DNA from 3 places in the Allobosea sp. P4_C6 genome. Region 3 is predicted to be linked to each of the others. Evidence: riboswitches for the same ligand, from Rfam matches in the RefSeq annotation. Region 3 holds a riboswitch; each other region holds the start of a gene.
The links. Region 3 has a riboswitch for cobalamin ahead of AC1DVA_RS04885 (CbtB domain-containing protein). Riboswitches for the same ligand answer to the same signal wherever they lie in the genome.
Positions count from the first base shown of each region.

Region 1 (4,274 bases), on a different contig from region 3:
AGACAGCGTGACCGAGCTTGATCTCGACGCCGAGCCCGATCAGCGCCCGCTCCGCATAGGCCGAGAGGTCCTCGGTGAAGCCAGCCAGGATGCGCGGGCCGGCCTCGACCAGGATGACGCGTGCGGAGCGCGTATCGAAGTTGCGGAAATCGCCGCGCAACGTGTCATGCGCCAGCTCGGCGATCGTGCCGGCAAGCTCCACCCCGGTCGGACCTGCGCCGATGATCACGAAGGTGAGGAGCTCGGCGCGCCGGGCAGCGTCCGTCTCCCATTCTGCCTGCTCGAAGGCCGAGAGAATACGCCGCCTGATCTTCGTCGCGTCTTCGAGCGTCTTCAGCCCGGGTGCGTAGGGCTCCCACTCGTCATGGCCGAAATAGGAGTGTCGTGCCCCGGTCGCCAGGATCAGGCTGTCGAAGGCAAGCGGCGGCTCGCCCTCGATCAGCACCGTCTTCACCCCCGCATCGACGCCGACGACGCTGCCCAGCAGCGTGGTGACGTTCTTGTATCGCCGCAGCAGCGAACGGGCCGGCCAGGCGATTTCGGAGGTCGGCAGCGACGCCGTCGCGACCTGATAGAGCAAAGGCTGGAAGAGGTGATGGTTACGCCGGTCGATGAGCGTGATCCTGACCGGCTCGCCGGCGAGATTTCGCGCCGCCTCCAGCCCGCCAAAGCCGGCTCCCACGATGACGATGTGATGGGGCGTGCCGGCCGTCATGGGCTACCCAACCTGAAACAGGCTGCGACGGCGATATCTGGAGATGCGTCTCATGAGTTCTCCCGCTTCACCAATAAGCCAGTGCCGCCTTTGCGAGAAGCGGGGAGATGGCGCGGGACGACAGAACCGTCCCGCATTCGGCGCTATTGCAGATCGCGGAACGCTTCCTTCAGCCGCTCGACGGCCTCGATCACGGTGGCGCGCGGCGTGGCGAGGTTGAAGCGCAGGAAGCTGTCGCCCCCCGCCCCGAAGCTCGCGCCATGGTTCACCGCGATCTTCGCCTGCTTCTCGACGCGGGCGGTGAATTCCGCCGGCTCCATGCCAGCCCCGCCGAAATCGACCCAGGCGAGATAGGTCGCCTCGAGCGGCATCGAACGCAGGCCGGGAATGGCGTTCACCCCGTCGTCGAACAGCTTCCTGTTGCCGTCGAGATAGGCCACGAGCCGGTCGACCCAGGCCGCACCTTCGGGGCTGTAGGCGGCGGTCGCCATCGCCATGCCGAAGGAATTGGGCGAGATGCCATGGGCGTTCATCCGGGCGCGGAACCGCTCGCGCAGCGGCTCGTCGGGAATGATGACGTTGCCGACATGGGCGCCCGCGATGTTGAAGGTCTTGGTGGTCGCCGTCATCATCACGAGGCGGTCCGCGATTTCAGGCGCAGCCAGCGGCATGACGGTGTGCCTGGCGCCCGGCATGACCAGATCATGATGGATCTCGTCGGCGACGAGGATCAGGTCGTGGCGCTTGCAGAAGGCCGCGATCTCGCGGAGTTCGTCGCATGTCCAGACGCGCCCGCCCGGATTGTGCGGCGAGCACAGCATCAGCATCCGCTCGCGGCCGGTCATCTGCGCATCCCAGCCGGCGATGTCGAGGACGTAGCGGCCCTCCTCGATCGGCAGCCGGCACTCCACGACCTCCCGGCCGGCCGAGCGGATGATGCGGGCGAAGGCGTGGTAGACCGGCGTCATCAGCACGACGCCATCGCCCGGCGCGGTGAAGGCATCGACGCAGAGCGCCGTGCCATTGACGAGGCCATGGGTGGTGAAGATCGCTTCCGACGCCACGTCCCAGCCATGGCGGGTCTTCATCCACCAGCGGATGGCGTCGCTATTGGTGCGGTCGTCGCCGAAATAGCCATAGACGCCGTGGGCCGCCATGCGCTCGACCGCCTGCTGGACGCAAGGCGGCGGCCGAAAATCCATATCGGCCACCCACATGGCAATGCCGTCTGAAGCGGCAACGCCATAATACTTCTCCATCGTGTCCCATTTGGCCGAATGGGTCCCGCGGCGGTCGATCTGCTCGTCGAAGTCCGGCAACCTAAGCATCGTCATCCTCGGCAACAGCAGAGCGGCCAAGCCGCGGAAAGCGCCGAGAGATGGTGATTCCGACCCGGCCCGTGGCTTCTGTTCTGCCGCGCCGGCTCGCGGGCGTAAACCGGCGCGATCGCGACGGCTGGCCTCCGGATACGACATGGCGCGCGATCTCCCGCCCCCGTCCTTACCTTTGGTTAAACCTATTTGACGACGACACTTTTCCGCCGTAATCGTCACCGGGACGGTTCCCTCACGGGATCAAAAGGGAACGCGGTGCGGGTGGCCAGCCACCCCATGCCGCGGCTGCCCCCGCAACTGTAAGCGGCGAGCCTTTCGCCATACGCCACTGGGACCTCGGACCTGGGAAGGCGGCGAAGGGCATGGACCCGCGAGCCAGGAGACCTGCCGTCAGCCGTGGTCACACGCGAACACGTTCGGACGGGGTGCGCCGATCGCTGATTTGACTGTTTGCCGCCTTTTGCGCGGCGATGGGAGATCGCGTTCGCGGTGACGTGCCACTGACGTCAACGCCCGAGGTCTCCATCGTGATCCCCGCCCTTCCAGCCGCAGAACGCGGCCGCCTGCTGCTATGCGTTTCCTTCCTCGCACTGGCCTGCTCCGCCCCGACACTCGCCCAGAACGCACCCGCCCCGCTCGCGCTCGACGAGATCGTTGTCAGCGCGACCGGCACGCCGACCCCGGCGCGCGAGATCGCGAGCTCCGTCACCGTCATCACCGCCAGGGAGATCGAGCAGCAGCAGCGCCGCACCCTGCCCCAGGCTCTCGCCACCGTGCCCGGCCTCAACATCGTCCAGACAGGCGGACCGGGCGGCCTGACCTCGGTCTTCATGCGCGGCACCAACTCCAATCACGTCAAGGTTCTGATCGACGGCATCGAGGCGAACGACCCCTCGACGCCCAACCGCTCCTTCGATTTCGGCTCGATGCTGACCGACGACATCGAGCGCATCGAGGTGCTGCGTGGCCCGCAGAGCGGCCTGTACGGCGCCAATGCGATCGGCGGCGTCATCTCGGTCACCACGAAACGCGGTGAGGGGCCGCCCAGGGCGACCGCGCGGGTCGAAGCCGGTTCCCACGGCACCTTCAACCAGTCCGCCGGTTTCAGCGGTGGCGACGATCGTTTCAACTATGCCTTCAACGTCGCGCATTTCCGCACCGATGCGACCGACGTCACGCCGCCGAACCTCGTCCCGCCCGGCCGCCGCATCAATCCGAATGCCTTCGACAACTACAGCTATTCCGGCCGCATCGGCGTCGCGCTCGGCGACACGCTGACGCTCAACTGGGTCGGCCGCTATCAGGACGGGCAGTTGCGCTATACCGGCGACACCGGCTTCCCGAGCCGCCCCGCCCCTTATCGCTCCCTGCAGAACTACGCACAGGCCTTCACACGCGGCGAGGTCGTCTGGGATCCGTTCGCCGGACGTTTCGTCAACACCTTCGGCGTTTCCTACACCAACCAGGACCGGGCGACGCGAACGGCCAACGGCACGACCGGCATCCTCGGCCTGCCCAACGAAAACCTGGGCGAGCGCACCAAGGTCGACTGGCGCGGCAACCTCGAGATCACCAAGGGCCACAACCTGATCATGGGCCTGCAATACGAGCGCGAGCGCTTGGACACCGCGAGCCTCGTCGCTTCCAACGGCAACAAGGCCGCCTACCTCGAATATCAGGGCAATATTCAGGACCGCTATTTCCTGGCGGCCAACATCCGCCACGATAATGACGACAGCTATGGCGGCCACACCACCTATCGCATCGCGCCCGCGGTGATCGTCCCGGGCATCGAGACCAAGCTGAAGGCGAGCTACGGCACCGGCTTCAAGGCGCCGACGCTGAGCGAGCTCTTCATCGACTATCGCCCCGGCTTCAATTTCTTCGGCAACCCGAACCTGAGCCCGGAAGAAAGCCGCGGCTGGGATATCGGCTTCGAGCAGCCGCTCTTCGACAAGCAACTGCAGTTCGGCGGGACCTGGTTCCAGAACGACATCGACAACCTGATCGTCACCAACACGGCACGCAACTCCTACGCCAATATCGGCAAGGCGCAGACCAAGGGCGTCGAAGCCTTCGCCGCCCTGGAGATCTCGCCGCAGTTCCGCATCCGCGCCGACTACACCTTCACCCTCGCCAAGGACGAGATCGCGCGGCAGGAATTGCTGCGCCGCCCACGCCACAAGGCGAGCGCCACCGCGACCTGGACGCCCACCGATAAGCTC
Region 1 covers NZ_JBFUIF010000009.1:91,370-95,643, forward strand. Annotated here, with positions in the region: gene AC1DVA_RS09085 (NAD(P)/FAD-dependent oxidoreductase) at 1-715, opposite strand, end outside; gene AC1DVA_RS09090 (MalY/PatB family protein) at 859-2,043, opposite strand; cobalamin riboswitch at 2,258-2,455, shown strand; gene AC1DVA_RS09095 (TonB-dependent receptor plug domain-containing protein) at 2,544-4,274, shown strand, end outside.
Region 1: it holds a riboswitch for cobalamin, as region 3 does, so the genes downstream of both, AC1DVA_RS09095 (TonB-dependent receptor plug domain-containing protein) here and AC1DVA_RS04885 (CbtB domain-containing protein) in region 3, are expected to answer to the same signal.

Region 2 (4,274 bases), on a different contig from region 3:
GCGCGCGCAGGTAATAGGTCGTCTTCAGGCCGAGCCGCCAAGCCAAGCGATAAGCCTCGTCGAGCTTCCGGCCCGAGGGCTGCGCCATGTAGAGGTTGAGCGACTGGCCCTGGTCGATCCATTTCTGCCGGCGCGCCGCGGCGCGGATGAGCCAGCTCGTCTCGATCTCGAAGGAGGTCGCGTAGAGCGCCTTGAGGTCGTCCGGAACGCGGTCGATCCCGCTGACCTTGCCGTCATAGTATTTCAGGTCAGAGACCATCACCTCGTCCCAAAGCCCCCTCGCCTTCAGGTCGCGCACGAGCCCGGCATTCACCACGGTGAAGTCGCCGGACATGTTGGCCTTGACGTAGAGCTGGCTGTAGGACGGCTCGATCGACTGCGAGACGCCGACGATGTTGGAGATCGTCGCGGTCGGCGCGATCGCCATCGTGTTCGAATTGCGCATGCCGATGGTCTTCACCCGCTCGCGCAGCGGCTCCCAGTCCAGCGTCGCCGAGCGGTCGAGCTCGACATCGCCGTCGCGGGCTTCCGAGAGGATGTCGAGCGAGTCGATCGGCAGGATGCCCTTCGACCAGAGCGAGCCCTCGAAGCTCGGATAGCGGCCGCGCTCGGCGGCGAGATCGACCGAGGCCGAGATCGCATGGAAGCTGATAGCCTCCATGGAGCTGTCGGCGAAGGCGACCGCGCCTTCCGAAGCCGCCGGCAGGCGCAGGGTCTGCAGCGAGTCCTGGAAGCCCATGATGCCGAGGCCCACCGGGCGATGGCGCAGGTTGGAACGGCGCGCCTCCGGGATCGTGTAGAAATTGATGTCGACGACATTGTCGAGCATCCGCATGGCGGTCTTCACCGTCTTCGCCAACCGGGCCTGGTCGAGCCCCTCCGCCGTCACATGGGCAAAGAGGTTGACCGAGCCGAGATTGCAGACCGCGACCTCATCGGCCGAGGTGTTGAGCGTGATCTCGGTGCAGAGATTGGACGAATGCACGACGCCGGCATGCTGCTGAGGCGAGCGCAGATTGCAGGCATCCTTGAAGGTGATCCAGGGATGCCCGGTCTCGAATAGCATGGTCAGCATCTTGCGCCAGAGATCGAGCGCGGCCACGCGCTTGAACACCTTGAGCTCGCCGCGGTCGGCCTTGGCCTCATAGGCTTCATAGGCCGCCTTGAACGGCTTGCCGTAGAGGTCGTGCAGGTCCGGCGTCTCGTCGGGCGAGAACAGCGTCCACTGGCCGCCGGCCGCGACGCGCTGCATGAACAGGTCGGGAATCCAGTTCGCCGTGTTCATGTCATGGGTGCGGCGGCGGTCATCGCCGGTGTTCTTGCGGAGATCGAGGAACTCCTCGATGTCGACATGCCAGGTCTCGAGATAGGCGCAGACCGCGCCCTTTCGCTTGCCGCCCTGGTTGACCGCGATCGCCGTGTCGTTGGCGACCTTCAGGAACGGCACGATGCCCTGGCTCTCGCCATTGGTGCCCTTGATATGGGCGCCCAATCCGCGCACCGGCGTCCAGTCGTTGCCGAGACCGCCGGAATACTTGGCCAGAAGCGCATTGTCCTTCACCGCCTTGAAGATGCCGTCGAGATCGTCGGCAACGGTGGTCAGGAAGCAGGAGGACAGCTGCGGGCGGAGCGTGCCCGAATTGAACAGCGTCGGCGTCGAGGCCATGAAATCGAAGGACGACAGCAGATCGTAGAACTCGATCGCCCGCGCCTCGCGATCGATCTCGCGGATGGCGAGGCCCATCGCGACGCGCATGAAAAAGGCCTGTGGCAGCTCGAAGCGGTTCCCGCGGACATGCAGGAAGTAGCGGTCGTAAAGCGTCTGGAAGCCGAGATAGTCGAAATGCAGGTCGCGCTCGGGCTTGAGAGCGGTAGCGATGCGGGCGAGATCGAAACGGCCGAGTTCGGGATCGATCAGCTCGTTCTCGATGCCGGTCTTCACATAGGCATGGAAGTAGTCGGCATAACGCCCTGACATTTCGGCCTGCGTCGCCTGTTCGGCATGGCCATGGACGAAGCTCAGCGCCTCGCGCCGCAGCTTGTCGAGCAGGAGCCGCGCCGAGACCTGGGCATAGTTCGGCTCGGACTCGATCAGGGTGCGCGCGGCCAGGATCGGGGCGAGCGCCAGCTCGTCGAGCGAGATGCCGTCGTAGAGATTGCGCTGCGCCTCGGCGAGGACCGGTTCCGCCAAAACGCCATCGAGCCCGGCGCAAGCTTCGCGCACCACCTTGGCCAATCGCCCGGCATCGAGCGGCACCAGCACGCCGTCGGCGAGCTTCATCTGCAGCGACGGGGCTGCGGCTGCGGCGGGCTTCGCCTCGGCCAGCGCCCTCGCCCGCTCCCGCGTCCGCTCGTCGCGATAAAGCACATAGGCGCGGGCGACCTTGTGATGCTCGGAGCGCATCAGCGCGAGTTCGACCTGGTCCTGCACGTCCTCGATATGGAAGGTGCGCCCGGCATCGGCGCGGCGCGTCAGGCCGGCGACGATCTGCGTGGTGAGGTCGGCGACGATGTCGTGGATGCGGCGCGAGGCGGCGGCGCTCGAGCCCTCGACAGCCAGGAACGCCTTGGTCAGGGCCACCGCGATCTTGGAGGCGTCGAAGGGCGTGACCGCGCCGTTGCGGCGGATCACCTGGAAGCCCGGCTCGCTCGCAGCGGCGCGCGGCTGCGAAACGGTTTCGGCACTGTACGACGCCGGCGCAGGCCGTTCGGCTTCAACGGAAAGAGACATCGGCTCCAAACCCCAAGATCAAGATGTTGGGGGCAAAGGCCAAGGCGGACGCGTGGAAAGGGCGCGCGACAAAGAGAGGCCGCGACCTGCCAGCGCACCACCGGGACACCCCGCCCGAGGACGTTAACTAGGGTCGCGGCAGGTCTCCTGGCTCGCGGGTCGTCGTTCTCGTCCGTCTTCCCAAGGCCTTGCGACCTCAGTGACTTAACGCTGGACGAGAACTCACCGCTGACAGTTGCGGGGGCAGCGCCGGCTTCGCACCGGCTTCCCTCTTAGCTCTCGATCTTGCGATTCGAGAGACCGTGACCACTACATTTAGCGGTCATTTCCATTCATCCGTCAATTCTCGTATGTGCTGGATACAAGCCGTTGTGGAAAGCGGGGATGAATGGCTCAGCAGCTGCCGTCGAACCCCTGAAGTGCCGCGCACGCACACGCAACGCCACCGGCGCTCCATCTGAACCACCTCAGGCGAACTGAACGTCGATCTCAGGGCCAGCCTTGCGGACCACATGCGCGAAACGCGAGAAGTTATCGGCTTCGATGGCGAGCTTGAAACGGCTGGGCACCCCGGCCGAATCGATCACGGCAAGGCTGGCGCCCTCGTCGGAAAGGCGTTTGACGGTACAGTCTATCACCGAGCGGCCACCGTTGAACACGATGCTGCCGGCCTTGAGCACGCGCCGACCGAAGGGCGAGCTGCTCGCAGCGCCTGCATGGGCCGCAATGCAGCGATTGCGACCCGCGGTCTTGGCGGCATAGAGCGCCTCGTCAGCCTGCTGAAGCACGGCTTCGAGGTCCGATGCGGCAGTTGAAAGCGCCGCGATGCCGAAGCTCGCGGTCACGGCGAACGGCCCGTCGACGCCTTCGAAGCGCTGGGCGGCGATGCTTTCCCGCAGCTTCTGCGCGACGCTGAGAGCGGCCTGCAGCCCCGTATGCGGCAGCAGGATCGCGAATTCCTCGCCCCCTAGGCGCCCGATCAGGTCGCTCTGGCGCAGCAGGTCGCGGCAGGCGGCCACGGTGCCGGCCAGCACGGTGTCCCCGCCGGCATGGCCCTGCGTGTCGTTCACCGTCTTGAAGTGGTCGAGGTCGAAGGCGATACAGCTCGTCTCATGGCGATGGCGCAGCGCGAGGGCGATCGCCTTGCCGGCTTCATTGCGGAAGGCGCGGCGTGAGAGTGCGCCGGTCAGGACATCGGTGGACACCAGCAGACGCAACCGGAGCTCGTCCATCACGATCGCGGCGAGATCGGCGAGGATCGCAACATCCTCTCCATTGAAGGCGCGGGGCGCGGTGTCCATGGCGCAGAGCGTGCCGATATTGTGACCGCCCTCGCCTCGCAGCGGTATGCCGGCATAGAAGCGCAGATGCGGCGCGCCGGTGACGAGTGGGTTGTCGGTGAAGCGCGGATCGGCACGGGTATCGGGCACGATCAACGGCTCGCCACGGCGGATCGTGACATCGCAGAGCGCGCTACGCCGATCTCCTTCGCAATCGGACAAGCCCTCGCGCGACTTGAACCACTGCCGGTGGCCGTCGAGGA
Region 2 covers NZ_JBFUIF010000003.1:127,915-132,188, forward strand. Annotated here, with positions in the region: gene AC1DVA_RS03485 (ribonucleoside-diphosphate reductase subunit alpha) at 1-2,731, opposite strand, end outside; cobalamin riboswitch at 2,852-3,051, opposite strand; gene AC1DVA_RS03490 (sensor domain-containing diguanylate cyclase) at 3,199-4,274, opposite strand, start outside.
Region 2: it holds a riboswitch for cobalamin, as region 3 does, so the genes downstream of both, AC1DVA_RS03485 (ribonucleoside-diphosphate reductase subunit alpha) here and AC1DVA_RS04885 (CbtB domain-containing protein) in region 3, are expected to answer to the same signal.

Region 3 (4,274 bases):
GCGGGTTCGGCGATCATCGACCAGGCGAGACGGCGATTGGCGAAGGCGCGCCGGGCGAAAGCTTCGACTGCCGACGTCAGGCGCTCGGTGACCGGCGCATCGCTCGCGGCGATCTCGCGCAGCACGGCGAGTTCTCGCGAGGACACCGCCGCGACGATCTGGGCCATCAGCTCGGCCTTGGAGGAGAAATACGAATAGACGCTGCCGGTGGAGACGCCGCTGGCGGAGGCCACTGCGGCAATCGATGTTTCCTGGAAGCCGACCTCCGAGACGATCCGGCGCGCGGCGGAGAGGATCGCCTCACGCTTGCCCGCCTTGCGCGGTTGTTTCGGGGTTCCATCGACCATGCACGATCTCGAAATTGAATCTGAATTCAAATTCAATATGAAGAGGAACCCCATTCCGTCAAGTGTCCGCCAGCAAGGGTAATCGATCGGGCAATGGAGGCGCGGGAACCCTCTCCTGGAAGGAGCGGGCAGGATGAGGTGGAGGCCGCTGGACCAGGGACGCGAGTGCTCACGGCGCGGTTGGGCTCGGGCTAGCGATGCCCCTCCAAACAGCTCACCCCTCCGCTCTCCTTACAGGAGAGGGGTTCCCGCGCTCTCCTACCCGTCTTCGTCTGCTGGAATGGGTTGGGTCGATTTACCCCGAGAAAGACGGCAAGCTTCTTTCTGCGCCCCCCGAAAGAGGCTCAGAACTCGATACCTTGCTGCGCCTTCACGCCGGCGGCGAAGTGATGCTTCACCAGCGTCATCTCGGTGACGAGGTCGGCGGCCTCGATCAGTTCCGGCTTGGCGTTGCGACCGGTGACGACGACGTGGAGGTCGGGCCGGCGAGCCTTGAGCGTCGCCACGACATCGGCGAGCGGCAGGTAATCGTAGCGCAAGGCGATATTGAGCTCGTCCAGCACCAGCAGCCTGATCTCCGGATCGGCCATCAATTCCCTCGCCTTGGCGAAGGCCCGCTCGGCGGCGGCGATGTCGCGGGCCTTGTCCTGCGTTTCCCAGGTGAAGCCCTCGCCCATGCTGTGCCAGCTGACCTGATCGCCGAAGGCTTCGAGCGCCTTGCGCTCGCCGGTCGACCAGGCGCCCTTGATGAACTGCACCACGCCGATGCGCCAGCCATGGCCGAGCGCCCTCAGGATCAGGCCGAAGGCCGCCGTCGACTTGCCCTTGCCGGGACCGGTATTGACGATGAGCAGGCCCTTCTCGACCGTCTTGGAGGCGATTTCGGCGTCCTGAACCGCCTTGCGCTTCTCCATCTTCGCCTTGTGGCGGGCGGCTTCGTCAGCGTCGATATCCCGCGTCATGTCTTCGGCTCACTTCACTCGCATCGGCAATCCGGCGACCATGAAGACCACGCGGCCGGCGCGTGCCGCAAGCGCCTGATGCAGCCGCCCGGCCTCGTCGCGGAAGCGCCGGGCGAGCGCGTTCTCGGGCACGATGCCGAGGCCGACTTCGTTGGAGACCAGCACGATGGGGCCGGAAGCCTGCTCGCATGCACTGATAAGCGCGGCCCCGGCAACAGCGGTATCGCGTTCGGCGAGGATCAGGTTGGTCAGCCAAAGCGTCAGGCAATCCACGAGGATCGGCTGCCCGGCCGGCTGTTCGGCGATCGCTTCCGCCAGATCGAGCGGCGCATCGACCGTCAGCCAGCCCGGGGGCCGGCGCATCCGATGCTCGGCGATGCGCTCGCGCATCTCGTCGTCATAGCCCTGGGCGGTCGCGATGTAGGTCCAGGGCGCCGGCAAAGCCTCGATCAGCGACTCGGCATGGCGGCTCTTGCCGGAGCGGGCGCCACCGAGGATGAGGGAGAGATGGGGCAAGTCCATGGGCAGGTCCTTCGGCGCCGCCCCCTGTCGTCATGCCCGGGCTTGACCCGGGCATCCCACCCCGAAGGAGGCGCGCGAGCCTCTTCCTGCATGAGATTCTCGGGTCAAGGCCGAGAATGACGCGCTTGCGGCGCACCCTGCATTGCACAGCAGCATCCCGAAGGCTAATGATCGTCGCTGACGGTGCCTCCGCGAGGAGGTGAAAAGGGAACGCGGTGCGGGCTTGCTCTGCCCAATGCCGCGGCTGCCCCCGCAACTGTAAGCGGGTGTCCTTCGCCATCGGCCACTGGAGCCAACGCTCCGGGAAGGCGGCGCAGGACGTCTAACCCGCGAGCCAGGAGACCTGCCGTCGACCCGCAAAGATCCAACCAGCTGCCGGCGGGGCGGCTACGGAGAGCATGATGAACACGGTTTCGGTTTCCACTCCCACACTCAGCGTTTCCGAACGCGTCAAGGCGGTTGCCGCCGCGCTCGTGATCGGCGTCGCGCTGATCTATACGACCGGCTTCGCGGCCTCGACCAATGTCCATAACGCCGCGCACGATACCCGTCACGGCCTCGCCTTTCCCTGCCACTGAGGGAAAGCCATCATGGTCACGCGTGTTCTCACGGTCAGCATCCTGGCCGGGCTTCTGGCTGGCTTGATCGTCGCCGCCCTGCAGCATGTCACCACCACCCCGCTTATCCTCAAGGCCGAGACCTATGAGGCGGCGCTCGCGCTGAAAGCGCCGACGCTCGCCGCTTTCGACGGCGAGGCGAAAATCATCCTCGCGCATGGCCCGGCGGGCGATGCGCCCGGCCATGAGCATGCCGAATGGAAGCCGGCGGACGGCCTCCAGCGCACGCTCTTCACCAGCTCGGTCACGATCGCGACCGCGATCGGCTTCGCCGCGCTGCTGCTCGCCGGCATGATCGCGGCCGGGGAGACCATCGATCAGCGCCGTGCCCTGATCTGGGGCGCCTGCGGCTTCCTCGCCTTCGGCCTCGTGCCGGCGATGGGGCTGGCGCCGGAGCTGCCGGGTGCGGCATCCGCCGCGCTGGAACAGCGCCAGCTCTGGTGGCTCGCAACCGCGATCGCCACGGCCATCGGGTTGTTCGTGTTCCTGCGCTTCGACGCGCCCTGGCTCAAGCTGCTCGCCGTTGTCGTGATCCTGCTGCCGCACATCGTCGGTGCGCCGCATCCGGCCGCGCCGGAGAGCAAGGTCCCGGCCGAGGTCGCGGCGCATTTCGCGGCGCTCTCGCTCGGCATCCAGGCCGCGCTCTGGCTCGCGACCGGCTTCATGGTCGGCGTGCTCTGGCCCTGGGTGAGCCGCCGCGCCGCCGCGGCCTGAGGATAGCGGCGCCTTCGGGCGCCGCGCGAAAGGCAAGCCACATGTCCGAGGGCGACCTCACCATCCATGTCTGCACGGTTTGCAGACGGGCGCGCGCCGACCTCCCGGAGGGTTACGACCAGCCGGGGCTGGCGCTCGCCGAAGCGCTGGCCGCGCAGCTCGCAGCCAAGGGCAGTGCCATTCCGGTGGTGCCCGTCGAATGCCTCGCCGTCTGCAAGCGGCCCTGCACCGTCGCCTTCGCGGCCGACGGCAAATGGACCTATCTGATCGGCGACCTGGATACAGAAACCCATCTCGACGAGATCGTCGGCGCGGCGGAGGCCTATGCCGCCAGCACCAACGGCATCGTTCCCTGGAAAGAGCGGCCCCAGTCCTTCCGCAAGGGCGTGGTCGCACGCGTGCCGCCCATGCCGGCGCGCCAGCAAGGATAAACCCATGAACGCTCCGCAGACCGCCACCCTCGGCAAGACGCCCTGCACGATCATCACCGGCTTCCTCGGCGCCGGAAAGACCACGCTGGTGCGCCATCTCCTCGAGAACGCGCAGGGCAAGAAGCTCGCCGTGCTCGTCAACGAATTCGGCGATCTCGGCTTCGACGGCGAATTCCTGAAAGGCTGCGGCATCGCCGGCTGCAGCGACGAGGACGTGGTCGAGCTGCCGAACGGCTGCATCTGCTGCACCGTCGCCGATGATTTCGTGCCGGCGCTGGAAAAGCTGCTGAACCGGCCGAACCCGCCCGAGCACATCCTGATCGAGACCTCCGGCCTCGCCTTGCCGAAGCCGCTGGTGCAGGCCTTCAACTGGCCGGCGATCCGCGCCCGCGTCACGGTCGACGGCGTCATCGCCGTGGTCGACGGCCCGGCGGTGGCCGAGGGCCAGTTCGCTGATGATCCGGAGGCGCTGGCGGCGCAGAAGGCGGCCGATGCGTCCGTCGAGCACGACAATCCGCTGGAAGAGGTGTTCGAGGACCAGATCCTCTGTGCCGACCTGATCCTGCTCAACAAGAGCGACCTCGTCGACGAAGCCGGCCGCGCCCGCGTCAAGGCCGAAATCGCCGAGCATCTGCCGAAGGCGATCAAAATCGTCGAGACCATCAATGGCAAGGTCGAGCC
Region 3 covers NZ_JBFUIF010000005.1:17,762-22,035, forward strand. Annotated here, with positions in the region: gene AC1DVA_RS04870 (TetR/AcrR family transcriptional regulator) at 1-347, opposite strand, end outside; gene cobO (cob(I)yrinic acid a,c-diamide adenosyltransferase) at 692-1,309, opposite strand; gene cobU (bifunctional adenosylcobinamide kinase/adenosylcobinamide-phosphate guanylyltransferase) at 1,319-1,831, opposite strand; cobalamin riboswitch at 1,997-2,196, shown strand; gene AC1DVA_RS04885 (CbtB domain-containing protein) at 2,233-2,409, shown strand; gene AC1DVA_RS04890 (CbtA family protein) at 2,422-3,162, shown strand; gene AC1DVA_RS04895 (DUF1636 family protein) at 3,204-3,593, shown strand; gene cobW (cobalamin biosynthesis protein CobW) at 3,598-4,274, shown strand, end outside.